DNA from 2 places in the Billgrantia hypersalina genome. Region 2 is predicted to be linked to the other one. Evidence: predicted binding sites of a transcription regulator. Region 2 holds the regulator's gene; the other holds the start of a gene.
The links. The regulator LexA, encoded in region 2, represses DNA repair genes until DNA is damaged. The targets are predictions, from matches to a motif close to TACTGTNTANNTANACAGTA.

Region 1 (7,172 bases), on a different contig from region 2:
CCTCGTCGAGCAGGGCCATGCGCGTCAGCGTGGTGTTGCGCTTGGCCTGCTTCTCGATATGCAGATGGTGATGGGCCTGGGCCGCCACCTGGGGCAAGTGGGTGACGGTCATCACCTGACCGTTGTCGCCCAGCCGGCGCAACAACTGCCCGACGATCTCGGCGGTGGCGCCGGAGATGCCCACGTCCACTTCGTCGAATACCAGGCTGGGGATGGTCGAATGGCGCGCCGCGACCACCTGGATCGCCAGGCTGATGCGTGACAACTCGCCGCCGGAAGCGACCTTGGCCAGTGGCCGTGGCGGTTGGCCGGGGTTGGCGCTGATCAGGAAGCGCACCTCCTCCATGCCGTCGGCCTGAGGAGTTTGGCGGCTCGCCACTTCAACGGCGAAGCGCGCCTTGCCCATGGCCAGGAAGGCGAGCTGCTCCTGCACCGCCTTGCCGAAGCGCTCCGCAGCCTGCCGACGGGACTCGCCGACTCGTCGTGCCTGCTCACGCCAGGCATCGCGCAGGGCCTCGACCTCCCCGCGCAGCGCCTCGAGGTCGTGCTCACCCCCTTCCAGGCCCTCCAGCTCGGCCTGCAACCGGCGATGCAGGGTGGGCAGTTCCTCTGGCATCACGTGGTGCTTGCGCGCGATGCGGTGAACCTCGCCGAGGCGCGACTCCACCCAGGCCAGCCGCTCCGGGTCCAGCTCGGTGGTGTCGACGAATCGGTTGAGCTCGCGCACGGCCTCCTCGACCTGGATACGCGCCTCGCCGAGCATGGCAAGCACTTCGGCCAGCGTGCCGCGGTCGCTACCCGGCAGCGGGTCGAGCCGATGCGCCGCCTGGTTCAGCAACGAAAGCACGCCGCCTTCGTCGCTGTCGCAGCATTCAGCCGTCAGCTGCGCCTCCCGCAGCGTCTCCTCGGCGTGGGCGAGCTGCTCCTGTTCGTGTTCCAGGGTGGCCAACTCCTCCTCGCCCAGGGCCAGGGTATCCAGTTCCTCGACCTGGTAGCGCAACAGCTGACGGCGCGCCTGCACCTCGTCGCCGCTCTCGGTCAATTGCTTGAGTCGGCGCCGGCTCGACTGCCAGCGCCGGAACGTCTCGGTGAGTTCGCCCACGGTGCTGCGGTTTCCGGCAAAATCGTCGAGCAGCCGCAGGTGGGTCTCTTCGCGCAGCAGCAGCTGGTGGGCGTGCTGGCCGTGAATTTCGACCAGATGCTCACCCAGCGCCTTGAGGTCGGCCACGGTGGCCGGCTGACCGTTGATCCATGCCTTGGAACGGCCGCTTGCCGTTACCACGCGGCGCAGCAGGCAGTCGTCGGCCGGCAGCTCGCGTTCGGCGAGCCAGCCGCGGGCAGCCGGCAGGCTGGCGATGTCGAAGCGTGCCGAGAGGTCGGCCCGCTCGCAGCCATGACGCACGCTACCGGCATCGGCGCGTTCACCGAGGCATAGCCCCAGGGCGCCCAGCAGGATGGATTTGCCGGCACCGGTCTCGCCCGTAATGGCGGTCATGCCGCCGGCAAGCTCCAGGTCGAGCGTGTCGACGATGGCGTAATCGCGTATGGCGAGCTGAATCAGCATGAGACCTCCCGGCGGTCGGCGCGAAAATGCTGGATATGCATACAACTTAATGCGTTTTTATACAGTAGTCGAGTTCCGCTCTCAATATGCCCTGTGCACCTTGGCGCCGTATCACTTGAGATTGGCCCAAGGGCCCCCATATAGGCGGCAGACCGTAAAGGCTTTTGCCGAATCGAACCCTTCCGGCCTGACTGGGCCGGCGTTGCTTCAGGAGATGCGCATGGCTAAAGAACCCCAGACCCCGCTTGACGATGAGCTGGAACGGCGCGAGGAAGAGGCTCGGCCGGAACCGGTGCAAGGTGAACTGGACGACGCGGTAGGCCTTGGGGATGGCGAGGCCACTGCTTCCGAGGAACCGTCGACGGTGAGCGACAACCCCGAGGCCGACATGTTGGCCGCTCAGGTCGAGGAACTGGAGCAGAGCCTGGCCGAGGCCAAGGATCAGGCGCTACGCGCCGCCGCCGAGGCGCAGAATGTGCGTCGACGGGCCGAGCAGGAGGCCGAGAAGGCGCGCAAGTTCGCTCTCGAGCGCTTCGTCAAGGAGCTGCTGCCGGTAGTCGATAGCCTGGAGAAGGCACTCGAATCCATGGGCGAGGATGCCACCGAGGCGCACCGCGAGGGCGTTGCCATGACGCTGAAAATGCAGCAGGACGTGCTGGCGAAGTTCGGCGTCGAGACGCTCGAGCCCACCGGCGAGCCGTTCGACCCGCAGTACCACGAGGCCATGGCCATGGTGCCCAATCCCGAGCTTGAGCCCAACAGCGTGATGGAAGTGGTCCAGAAGGGCTACACGCTCAATGGCCGCCTGGTACGCCCGGCCATGGTGGTGGTCAGCCAGGCCGCCGGCTGAGTCCGGTCGACGTTACCTATCAGCGAAAGCAGGGGCAGGGCTTGAAAACGCTCGAGGCGCCCCCCAGATAGACGTCAACCGCGGCAGTTGCCGCAGAGATGAATTCAAGGCAAACGATTTTTTGAGGATTTCCTATGGGACGCATCATCGGTATTGACCTGGGGACAACCAACTCTTGTGTGGCCGTGCTCGACGGCGACAGCGCCAAGGTGATAGAGAACGCCGAAGGCGCCCGCACCACGCCCTCCATCATCGCCTATACCGACGATGGCGAGATTCTGGTAGGGCAGTCGGCCAAGCGCCAGGCGGTGACCAACCCGCAGAACACCCTTTACGCCATCAAGCGCCTGATCGGTCGTCGCTTCAAGGACGATGTCGTGCAGAAGGACATCAAGATGGTGCCCTACGGCATCGTCGAGGCCGACAACGGCGACGCCTGGGTCGAGGTGAAGGGCAAGAAGCTGGCGCCGCCGCAGGTCAGCGCCGAAGTGCTGAAGAAAATGAAGAAGACCGCCGAGGATTACCTGGGCGAGACTGTGACCGAGGCGGTGATCACCGTACCGGCCTACTTCAACGACTCCCAGCGCCAGGCCACCAAGGACGCCGGGCGCATTGCCGGTCTCGAGGTCAAGCGCATCATCAACGAGCCCACTGCGGCGGCGCTGGCCTACGGCATGGACAAGGCGCGCGGCGACAAGACCATCGCCGTGTACGACCTGGGCGGCGGTACCTTCGATATCTCGATCATCGAAGTGGCCGACGTTGACGGCGAGACCCAGTTCGAGGTGCTGGCCACCAACGGCGACACCTTCCTGGGCGGTGAAGACTTCGACATGAAGCTGATCAACTACCTCGTCGATCAGTTCAAGGCCGACAGCGGTATCGACCTCTCCGGCGACAACCTGGCCATGCAGCGCCTCAAGGAAGCCGCCGAGAAGGCCAAGATCGAGCTGTCCAGCGCACAGCAGACCGACGTCAACCTGCCGTACATCACGGCCGACAACACCGGCCCGAAGCACCTCAACGTGAAGGTGACCCGGGCCAAGCTGGAATCGCTGGTGGAGGAGCTGGTCGAGCGCTCCATGGGGCCGTGCAAGACCGCACTGGCCGACGCCGGCCTGTCCGCTTCCGAAATCGACGACGTGATCCTGGTCGGCGGCCAGACCCGCATGCCGCTGGTGCAGAAGAAGGTTGCCGACTTCTTCGGCAAGGAAGCCCGCAAGGACGTCAACCCCGACGAGGCCGTGGCCGTGGGTGCGGCAATCCAGGGTGGTGTGCTGGGCGGCGACGTCAAGGACGTGCTGCTGCTTGACGTAACCCCGCTGACCCTGGGCATCGAGACCCTGGGTGGTGTAATGACGCCGCTGATCGAGAAGAACACCACCATCCCGACCAAGAAGACCCAGACCTTCTCGACCGCGGATGACAACCAGACGGCCGTGACCATCCACGTGCTGCAGGGCGAGCGCAAGCAGGCGTCGCAGAACAAGTCGCTGGGCCGCTTCGACCTGGCCGACATCCCGCCGGCGCCGCGCGGCGTGCCGCAGATCGAGGTGGCGTTCGATCTCGATGCCAACGGCATCCTCAACGTGTCGGCCAAGGACAAGGCCACCGGCAAGGAACAGTCGATTGTCATCAAGGCCTCCAGCGGTCTCTCCGATGAAGAGATCGAGCAGATGGTCCGCGATGCCGAGGCGCATGCCGACGAGGACAAGAAGTTCGAGGAACTGGTCGCCCTGCGCAACCAGGCCGACGGCATGATCCACGCCTCGCGCAAGACCCTCGAGGAAGCCAGCGACAAGGCGACCGACGAGGAGAAGCAGGCCATCGAGAGCGCCATCTCCGAGCTGGAGGAAGCGCTCAAGGGTGACGACAAGGACGCCATCCAGGCCAAGCTGGACGCGCTGACCGAAGCCTCCGGTAGCCTGGCCCAGAAGCTCTACGCCGAGCAGGCCGAGGCGGCCCAGCAGGCGGGCGGTGAGCAGGCCGAGGCCGGTGGCAAGCCGGACGAGGACGTGGTCGACGCGGAATACGAAGAAGTCAACGACGACCAGAAAAAGCAGTAATCGCCAAGGCAGTGCCACGGATGCCGGTAGCGCGGGGGGACGACTCCCGCGTTGCCGTTTCCGCGGATCGGGCAGAACTGCCTAGACCAGGAGGCGCATGGACCCATGTCCAAACGCGATTTTTACGAGGTGCTCGGCGTCGAACGCGACGCCGACACGAAGGACATAAAAAAAGCCTACCGACGGCTGGCGCAGAAGTACCACCCGGACCGCAACCCGGGTGATGACACCGCGGCCGAGAAGTTCCGCGAGGTCTCAGAGGCCTACGAGGTACTCTCCGACAGCGAGAAGCGCGCCGCCTACGACCAGTTCGGGCATGCCGGCGTCGACGGCCAGGCCGGTGGCTTCGGCGCTGGCGGCTTCGGCGGCGCCGGGGCCGGTGGCTTCAGCGACATCTTCGGCGACGTGTTCGGCGACATTTTCGGTGGCGGCGGCGGCCGGCGCAGCCCGCATGCGCCACAGCGCGGCAGCGACCTGCGCTACAACCTGGAGCTCGATCTCGAGAGTGCCGTCGCCGGCACCACCGTCGACATCCGCGTACCGCGCCACGTGGAGTGCGACCGCTGCGATGGCCAGGGTGCCGAGCCGGGCTCCACCAAGGAGACCTGCCCCACCTGTAACGGCCTCGGCCAGGTGCGCATGCAGCAGGGCTTCTTCGCCGTTCAGCAGACCTGCCCCACCTGCCACGGCAGCGGGGTGCACATCAAGGTGCCCTGCCACAAATGCCATGGCGAGGGCCGCATGCGCGAGACCCGCACCCTGTCGGTGAAGATTCCCGCCGGGGTGGATACCGGCGATCGCATTCGTCTCAACGGCGAGGGCGAGTCCGGCATCAATGGCGGCCCGCCCGGCGACCTCTATGTGCAGGTGGCGATCAAGCCGCACCACATCTTCCAGCGTGACGGCAAGCACCTGCAGTGCGAGGTGCCGATCAACTTTGTCGACGCCGCGCTCGGGGGCGAGCTCGAAGTACCGACACTGGATGGCCGGGTCAAGCTCAAGATCCCGCCCGAAACCCAGACCGGCAAGCTGTTCCGTCTGCGTGGCAAGGGCGTCAAGCCCGTCCGCGGCGGCCCGCCGGGCGACCTGCTGTGCAAGGTCGTGGTGGAAACCCCGGTCAACCTCGACGAGGAGCAGAAGGCGCTCCTGCGCCAACTGCAGGAGAGCCTCGACGGCAGCAACAGCCGCAGCCACTCGCCGAAGAAGACCAGCTTCTTCGACGGCGTGAAGAAGTTCTTCGAGGACATGAAGCCGTAAGCGTCGCTGTCTCGATACCTTACCCGGTGCCCCAGGGCACCGGGTTTTTCGTTGCGCCCGGAGCGGGTCGGCAGTTCGTGCGGTCGAACACTTTGTTGCGTGACAGGCGCGATGAAGGACTGGCGCAGGCGTGGGGTGCGCCTTAGTCTGAGTCTGTCATTCCCTACACGTATGGAGAACGTTCTATGCCGATGTCACGTGCCGAGGTCCTTACCGAATCCGGGGCGAGGCTGATGAACCGGCTGTGCAAGCACTGGGCGCACAAGCTGGAGGTGGAGCAGGGCGAAGAGGAGAGCCGCGTGGGGTTCGAGGACGGCTCCTGCGTGATGCGTGTCGAGCCGGGCAGGCTGGTGGTGGCCATCGAGGCGCTGGAGGAGGAGAGCCTCGACCGCCTGGAGGGCATCGTCGATTCTCACCTGCAGCGCATGGCGGGTGACGAGGAGCTTGCCATCGTCTGGGAAAATTGAGCGCGTCGCTAACGCCGCACCGCGCCCATCTGGGCATGTTGTTGTGGGCGCTGCTGGTGGGTTTGTCGTTTCCCGCCGTGGGGCTGATGAGCGAACTTCCGCCGCTGTCGCTTACCGCGCTGCGCTTTGCCATCGCCTGCGCGGGGTTATGGTGGCTGGCGCGGCGATCGCCGGATTTCTCGCCGCCCTGGCGGGTACTGCCGCTCTATGCCCTGATGGGGCTGTGCCTGGCCGGCTTCTTCGGTGCCATGTTCTGGGCCGCGCACCACGCCACGGCGCTCTCCATGGCCACGCTCTACGTGACCGTGCCGCTGCTGGCCTACCTGCTGGGGCTCGGGTTTCGCGTCGAGCGGTTGACCTGGCAGCTGCCTGCCGTCCTGGCGCTGGGCGCTTGCGGGGCGCTGGCATTGGCTTTCGCCGAGGCGCTCAGTCACGGCGAGAGCATGCAGCTGGGCGTGGGCGAAGTAGTTTTCTTCCTCGGCTGCGTATCGTCGGCGCTCTACCCGGTGCTGAGCAAATGGGGCCTGGCCCGCGGCTGGCTGCCCGAGTCGGCAGCGGTGCGTACCTTCTGGAGCCTGGGCCTGGGCGGGCTCGCCATCGGCCTGCTGGGGCTTGCCATCGAGCCCGCCAGCCACCTCGTCGCGATGCGCTGGCAGGACCTGGCCCTGGTGATCTACCTCGGGCTCTTCTCCAGTGCGCTCACCTTCTGGCTGATGCAGCGGGCCACCTCCGTGCTCACCCCCGGTGCCGTCACGGCGTATGGCTACATGGTGCCGTTCGTCTCCATGCTGCTGCTGTTCGTCACCGCGCCCGAGCAGATCGGTTGGCACTGGCTGCCGGGTAGCGTGCTGGTCATTGCCGCCATCGGGCTGCTGCTGCGTCAGGACGGCAGGCACCCGGCGAGCTAGTCCTCCTCCGCTTCGGGCTCGCTGCCCGGGGTGGCGGCCAGCCGCGGGAAGCCGGCGCGA
Region 2 (7,172 bases):
GACGCGTCGGCCACAGCGCTCCGCGGCCTGCGCTACGGCCAGTATGCGCGCCAGGTTGCTGGCAAAGCAGGTCACCACGACCCGTCCCGAGCATTGGCTCAGCCTGTGTTGAAGTGCCCTGGCGACTTCGCCTTCGCTTCGTGATTGGCCGGGCATGGGGGCGTTGGTCGAATCCCCCACCACCAGGTCAACCGGCGCCAGGGCACGAAACATCGACCCCTTGATGGGCGCGCCGATGAGGGGCTCGGGGTCCAGCTTCCAATCGCCGGTATGCAGAACTCGGTAGTCGCCGGCCACGATCAGCAGGGCGCAGCTCTCCGGTATCGAGTGGGTGACCGGCAGATAGCGAAGCGTGAAGGGGCCGCTCTCCAGCGCCTCGCCGGGTTCCACCACTTGGATGGCGTCAATGGCGAGCCCGCGTTCATGGAACTTGGCGCGCAACAGGCCTGCCGCCAGGGGCGTGGCGTAGACGGGACATTGCCACTTGGGCCACAGCCAGGCCACCGCACCGAGGTGATCCTCGTGTCCGTGCGTGATGACAATTGCCTTGGGTTGCAGGCCGAGCGCTTCCGGCGTTTCGACGCTGGGTACCTGGAGAGGCGTGTCCGGCAGGTCCTGGCGGATCATCATGCCGCAATCGACGGCAATCCAATGCTCCTCGTGCCCGTAAAGTCCCAGGTTCATGCCGATCTCGCCGCATCCTCCCAGTGGCAGGAAGTGAAGCGGAGTGCGGCGGCGGGGACGTATGGAGGCGCGAGTCGAAGGCATCGGCAACTCATGACCAGTCAATGGAACTTCACTATAAGGGATCGTCCCGACCCTCCACAAATGCGATCCCGCGTCGGCCATGTCCGCCAACTGGCGAGTTCGTTACAATGCGTGCTCCCAGAACCCCCTCGTAACAGGTTGGGCCCATGTCTCACTACTATCGTCTCGTCGTTTCCTGTCCCGATCGCCGCGGCATCGTGGCTCGCGTCTCCGGCTTCATCGCCGGGCATGGCGGTTCGATCACGGAAGCAAGTCAGCACTCCGACATGGAGGCGGGGCGTTTCTTCATGCGCTACGAGATTCTCGCCGACTCTATCGGCATGCCGGCTGCCGAGCTGAGAGCGGCCTTCGAGCCGGTAGCCCGCGAGTTCGACATGGAGTGGGCCTTACGGGATACCCGCCGACGCCCGAGGGTGGTGATCATGGTGTCGCGTGAGTCTCACTGCCTAGTGGATCTTCTCTACCGCTGGACGGCAGGCGAGCTGGAAGGCGAAGTGGTTGGGGTGATCTCCAACCATGATGAGATGCGTGGCCTGGTCGAATGGCACGGCCTGCCTTATGTACACGTACCGGTAGCCCAAGGTGACAAGGCCGTAGCCTTTGCAGAGGTCGAACGCCAGGTCGAGGCGCTGGAAGCCGATGTCGTGGTGCTGGCCCGCTACATGCAGATTCTCCCGCCGCAGCTCTGCCAGCGCTACGCGGGGCGGGTGATCAACATCCATCACAGCTTCCTGCCTTCCTTCGCCGGAGCGCGCCCCTATCACCAGGCTCACTCACGGGGGGTCAAGCTGATCGGTGCCACCTGCCACTACGTGACCGAGGAACTGGACGCGGGCCCCATTATCGAACAGGACATACACCGTGTGAGCCACTGCCATACCCCCGAGGACCTGGTTCGCTTTGGACGCGACGTGGAGAAGGCGGTACTGGCACGCGGTTTGCGCTGGCATCTCGAGGATCGGGTGCTGATCCATGGCAACAAGACGGTCGTCTTCGCCTGATCCCGGCAGGAGTGAGGCATGAGCTTAGCCGAGCCGATACTCGCCTTTTGGTTGCTGGCCGCCTGCGGCCTGTTGTCTCTGGCCGTGCTCTGCATGGCGCTGGCGCAACGCCCCTGGCGCGAGCTCATGGCCGACCGCGGCTTGCAGCATCGCTGGATGGCGGCCTGCGTGTCAGTCATCCTGCTGTGGCAGCTCAGGGCGCAGTCGGTGGAATGGCTAACGTTGCATCTCATGCTGACGGCGCTGATGACGTTGATCTTCAAGGCACCGCTGGCGCTGCTGACGAACCTGCTGGCCAACGTTGCGTTGGTAGCGCTGGGTAAGGTGGGGTGGCCCTTGCTGGGCGTCAACATCCTGATCACCGGGGTGATACCGGTGGCGATCCTGGTATTCGTGTGGCGGTTGGTCGATCGTTACCTGCCCGATAACGTGATGCTGTTTCTCTTTCTGTGCGGTTTCTTCGGCACGGCACTGGCCACTCTGGGGACGGGTCTTGCGGGTCTGGGTCTGGTGATGCTCGGCGCCACCGACCCCGAGGCGGTTCACCAGGCCAGGGAATATGCGCTCTTCCTTCCGCTGTTGATGCCTTCGGAGGCCTTCATCACCGGCATGCTGCTCAGTGTTCTGATGATCTACCATCCGGACTGGGTCGCTACCTTCGATCCGCATCGCTATATCGACACCAAATGAGCGCCGACCCACTCCGGCAGGCCTAGAGCGGCAGGCTGAGCTGCCGTCTGGCGTCGTCCGGCACCAGTCGCACGCCGACGCCCAGCAGCCGTACCGGACGCTGGCGCCGTGCCCAGGCCTGCTCCATCAGCGCGGCAAAGGTCTCTGCGTTGGGCTGGCCGCCGCGGGAATCGAGGGTTGTGAGCGAAAAGTCATCGAAGCGGACCTTGACGAAGGTGCCGGCGATTGGCGGGTGACCGTGACGGGCGAGCCGAGCCTCCAGGCGCTCGCAGAGCGGCGCGAGCTCGGCATGGCATTCGTTCAGATTCGACAAGTCGGTGGCGAAGGTGACTTCGGCGCTGACCGACTTGCGTTCGCGCTCGATGCGCACCGGCCGCTCGTCTATGCCCCGCGCCAATTCATGGAGACGCTGCCCGAACTTGCCGAACTCCTGCAGCAACCGCTCCAGCGGTATCCCCTGCAGGTCTTTACAGGTGGCGATGTCGAGTGCCTGGAGGCGCTTGCCTGTAGCCGGTCCGACGCCGTGCAGCTTGGTGACAGGGAGCTCGCGTACGAAGTCATCCACCTGTGCGGGAGTGATCACGGTCAGTCCATCAGGCTTCTCCCAATCACTGGCGATCTTGGCCAAGAACTTCGACGGCGCGGCGCCCACCGATACGGTGATGCCGACACGCTTGAGACACTCCTCTTTCAGCCAGTGCGCCATCCAGGTGGCGCTGCCCGAAAAGCGTGTCACCTCGGTGACGTCAAGAAAGGCCTCGTCGAGCGACAGCGGTTCCACCAGTGGCGTCAGTTCGTGGAATATCTCCAGCAGTTGTCGAGAGGCTTCGCGATAGCGGTCGAAATCGCCTGGCAGCAAGGTGAGATGCGGGCACAGGCGGAGTGCCCTTGCCGTGGGCATGGCGGAATGGATGCCGAAGGCGCGGGCAGGATAATTGCAGGTCGAGATGACGCCGCGCCCTTCGGCGCTACCCCCGATCGCCAGGGGAATGTCGCGAAGCGCCGGGTTGTCACGCATCTCCACGGCAGCATAGAAGCAGTCGCAATCGGCGTGCAGGATCTTGCGGATCATGATTTTACCAGGCTAGCCAGCTCTTACCCTAAAGCTTGGCCGTTGCCGCCGCGTATCACCCCCACCCCAATCCCCTCGATTTCCAGCGGCTGGTGACGCAAATCCACCTCGATAGGGGCGAAATCGGCATTCTCTGCTTCGAGGATGACAAGGTGACCCTGGCGGTGGAATCGCTTGACCGTGACTTCGTCCTCCAGCCGCGCCACGACGATCTGCCCGTCGCGCACGCGCTCGGTACGATGCACGGCCAACAGGTCCCCTTCGAGAATACCGACGTCCTTCATCGACAAGCCGCGCACCTTGAGCAGGTAATCGGCGCGGGGCGTGAAGTAATCCGGGGGCAGGGGGCAGTAGCGATCGATATGCTCGGCCGCGAGAACCGGACTGCCGGCGGCCACCTCACCAATGATCGGTAATCCCTCGGTGTTCGACTCGTTGACGGCACTGTCGGCTTCCTGGGCCGGCAGACGGATGCCGCGCGACGTGCCACGTATCACCCTGATGACACCCTTGCGCTCAAGGGCGCGCAGATGCTCCTCGGCAGCGTTGGGTGAGCGGAAGCCCAGCGCCCGGGCGATCTCGGCACGAGTGGGAGGGTAGCCGAACTCGTTCATGGTCTTGACGATGAAGTCATAGACATTCTGCTGGCGCGAGGTAAGGGGGCGTGTCATGTCGGACTCCGGTTGCTGACTGCCGTATTGGTCAAGTATACAGCATGGAAGTCTATCCAGTAAAAGCCGCTATGAGGTCCGGTGCGAGATTCTTCGTTCGTTTAAAACGCTTCTGCTTTTCGATACGTTGAGCCAGGAAGCGTAATGGCGTAGACTTTTGTAATGTTTAAAACAGTTGTTTCCAGCGGGAGCTGATCATGGCTCAGACCGATACCGTCACGCGCATTCTCGACACTGCCGAAGTCTTGTTCGCCGAACGCGGCTTCGCCGAGACGTCGTTGCGCACCATCACCAGCAAGGCGCGCGTCAACCTGGCTGCGGTGAACTATCACTTCGGCTCGAAGAAGGCGCTGATCCAGGCGGTGTTCTCGCGCTACCTCGACCCCTTTACCGTGCGCTTCCACCATGCTCTCGACGAACTCGAAGCGCGTCACGGCGGCGGTGTGATTCCACTGGAGGAGTTGCTCGAGACCATGGCGCGCACCGTACTCGAGGTGCCCGCGGAGAAGCATAGCCTCAAGGTTTTCATGAAATTGCTGGGGCTCGCCTACAGCCAGGCCCAGGGCCATTTGCGGCGCCATATCCAGGAGGAGTATGGCAGCGTTTTCACCCGCTTTACCGAACTGGTGCGCCGTGCTACTCCCGAACTGCCCGATGCCGAGCGCTTCTGGCGGCTGCATTTCGTGCTGGGCACGGTCATCTTCACACTGTCCGGACTCGATGCGCTGCGCGACATTGCCGAAAAGGACTTCCAGGAGCACGTGTCGGTGCGTGACCTCATTCGCCGTTTGCGCCCCGTAGTGGTGGCGGCCATGAATGCGCCTCTGCCGCCGCCACCCGCCGCCCAGCCGGCCATGGCGAGCTGAAATGCGAACGCCGAGGCTGGAAGCGCTGCCACCCCATGACGGTGTCTGGCTGGAAGTCGATATCGTGCGTCAGCGCCTCGTTTACTGGCTGGGCGAAGAGCAGCGCAACGAATGGTCGATATCGACGGCACGGGCGGGAGCGGGCCAGCGTGAGGGGAGTGGATGTACGCCGCTCGGCTGGCATTATGTGCGAGCGGCCATCGGTGGCGGTGAGCCGCCCGGGGCCGTCTTTCGCGGACGGCGTCCTACCGGCGAAGTGTTCAGTGCAGCGCTTGCCGAAGCTCACCCTGGGCGCGACTGGATTCTGACACGCATCCTGTGGCTGTGCGGGCTCGAGCGTGGCTTCAACCGTGGAGGCGACGTCGACTCCCAGAGGCGCTATATCTATTTACATGGGACGCCCCCCGATCAGCCGATGGGCGAGCCGCGTTCGCATGGTTGCATTCGCATGCGCGACGAGGCCTTGCTCGAGCTCTTCGACCTGGCAGTACCGGGGACGCCGGTCTGGCTGCACGGGTGATGCCACGTGGCCCGATCCCCCTCGCCAAGGCTCGAATCGGCGGTGTCAGGTGGCTGTTGCCGCAGGCTTCTTTAGTCTAGAATCAGCTCCCTTTCATGCCCAAGGATCCCGATCATGACCCAGACCCTAGGCCCGGTGATGCTCGACCTGGAAGGCACGGCACTGCGCAGCGAAGAACGCAAGCTGCTCATGCGCCCAGAGGTAGGGGGCGTGATCCTGTTTTCCCGCAACATCGAGCATGCGCAGCAGGTTCGGAAGCTGTGCGATGCCATACGGCGCGTTCGTCCCGAGTTGCTGCTGGCCATTGACCAGGAGGGCGGCCGGGTCCAGCGACTGCGTGAAGGGGTGACCCGCTTGCCGGCCATGGGGCGTATCGGCAGGGAGTATGCCACGACACCCGAAGTGACCTTGAGGGTCTGCCTCGATGCCGGCTGGCTGCTGGGCATGGAAATGGCCGCCTGTGGACTGGACCTCAGCTTCGCCCCGGTACTCGACGTGGATACCGGCATCTCAAGCGTGATCGGCGACCGCAGCTTTTCCTCCGACCCTCGGGCGGTAGCCGCCATGGCCGGAGCGTTTATCAGCGGCCTGCACGAGGCAGGCATGGCGGCGGTGGGTAAGCATTTTCCCGGCCACGGCAGCGTGGCGGCCGATTCCCACCTGGAGCTGCCGGTTGACCCTCGTCCGATGGACGAACTTCGTCGACACGACCTGATACCATTCTCCGAGCTTGCTTCCCGGCTCGATGGCGTCATGCCTGCGCATGTCATCTACACGGCCTTCGATTCCCGCCCGGCAGGCTTCTCGGGGAGCTGGCTTGGCCTGCTGCGCGAATCGCTCGGCTTCAAAGGCACCATTTTTTCCGATGACCTCGGCATGGCGGGGGCCGGTTTCGCGGGTTCACCGGGTAATCGTGCGCTGGCAGCGCTGGATGCCGGCTGCGACATGGTGTTGGTCTGCAATGATCGCGCCGCTGCCCTCGAGGTGCTCGAGGCCTGTCATGGGCGTACCACGCGGCTGGCTACACGCCTGCGCTATGGTCGGGCGCGACCCGATCTGGCAACGCTCGAAGCGCTGGGGCGTTGGCGTCGCGTGCATGCAAGGCTCGAAGCCATGGCCTCGCTCTGATCCGTCTTGTTTCCTTGTTCCCCTTCGTAGATACGAGCCCTTCATGCCTAAACTCGAAGCTGATTTCCATCAATCTCTGGCCACCATGCGTGATGTCATGGAGAGCGCCGACTGCTTGATCAGCCATGAACAGGTCGAGCGCGCATTGGACCGCATGGCCGAACAGATTACCGCCGATCTGGGCGACAAGCTGCCGGTGTTCTACTGCGTCATGAATGGCGGCCTGATCACCACCGGGCATCTGCTCACCCGGCTGGGTTTCCCGCTGGAAGTCGACTACCTCCACGCCACCCGTTATCGCGGCGGCCTGCGCGGAGGAGAACTGTTCTGGCGAGTTTCGCCGGAGATTCCCATGGCCGATCGTCACGTCGTGATCGTCGACGACATCCTCGACGAAGGGGCGACGCTCGCTGCCATTCTCAAATACTGCCGTGAAGCCGGAGCTGCCAGCATCTC

Region 1: the regulator LexA is predicted to act here: its motif matches at 1,612-1,631, upstream of recN (DNA repair protein RecN).

Annotation. Positions count from the first base shown of each region.
Region 1 covers NZ_JBMIQI010000009.1:12,070-19,241, forward strand. Annotated here, with positions in the region: gene recN (DNA repair protein RecN) at 1-1,564, opposite strand, end outside; gene grpE (nucleotide exchange factor GrpE) at 1,785-2,414, shown strand; gene dnaK (molecular chaperone DnaK) at 2,549-4,480, shown strand; gene dnaJ (molecular chaperone DnaJ) at 4,586-5,737, shown strand; gene ACOJCM_RS06370 (DUF2218 domain-containing protein) at 5,923-6,204, shown strand; gene ACOJCM_RS06375 (DMT family transporter) at 6,201-7,112, shown strand; gene ACOJCM_RS06380 (MBL fold metallo-hydrolase) at 7,109-7,172, opposite strand, start outside.
Region 2 covers NZ_JBMIQI010000002.1:160,544-167,715, reverse strand. Annotated here, with positions in the region: gene ACOJCM_RS00830 (ribonuclease J) at 1-684, opposite strand, end outside; gene purU (formyltetrahydrofolate deformylase) at 915-1,769, shown strand; gene ACOJCM_RS00820 (energy-coupling factor ABC transporter permease) at 1,788-2,459, shown strand; gene dinB (DNA polymerase IV) at 2,482-3,528, opposite strand; gene lexA (transcriptional repressor LexA) at 3,555-4,202, opposite strand; gene ACOJCM_RS00805 (TetR/AcrR family transcriptional regulator) at 4,400-5,068, shown strand; gene ACOJCM_RS00800 (L,D-transpeptidase family protein) at 5,070-5,588, shown strand; gene nagZ (beta-N-acetylhexosaminidase) at 5,703-6,716, shown strand; gene ACOJCM_RS00790 (hypoxanthine-guanine phosphoribosyltransferase) at 6,760-7,172, shown strand, end outside.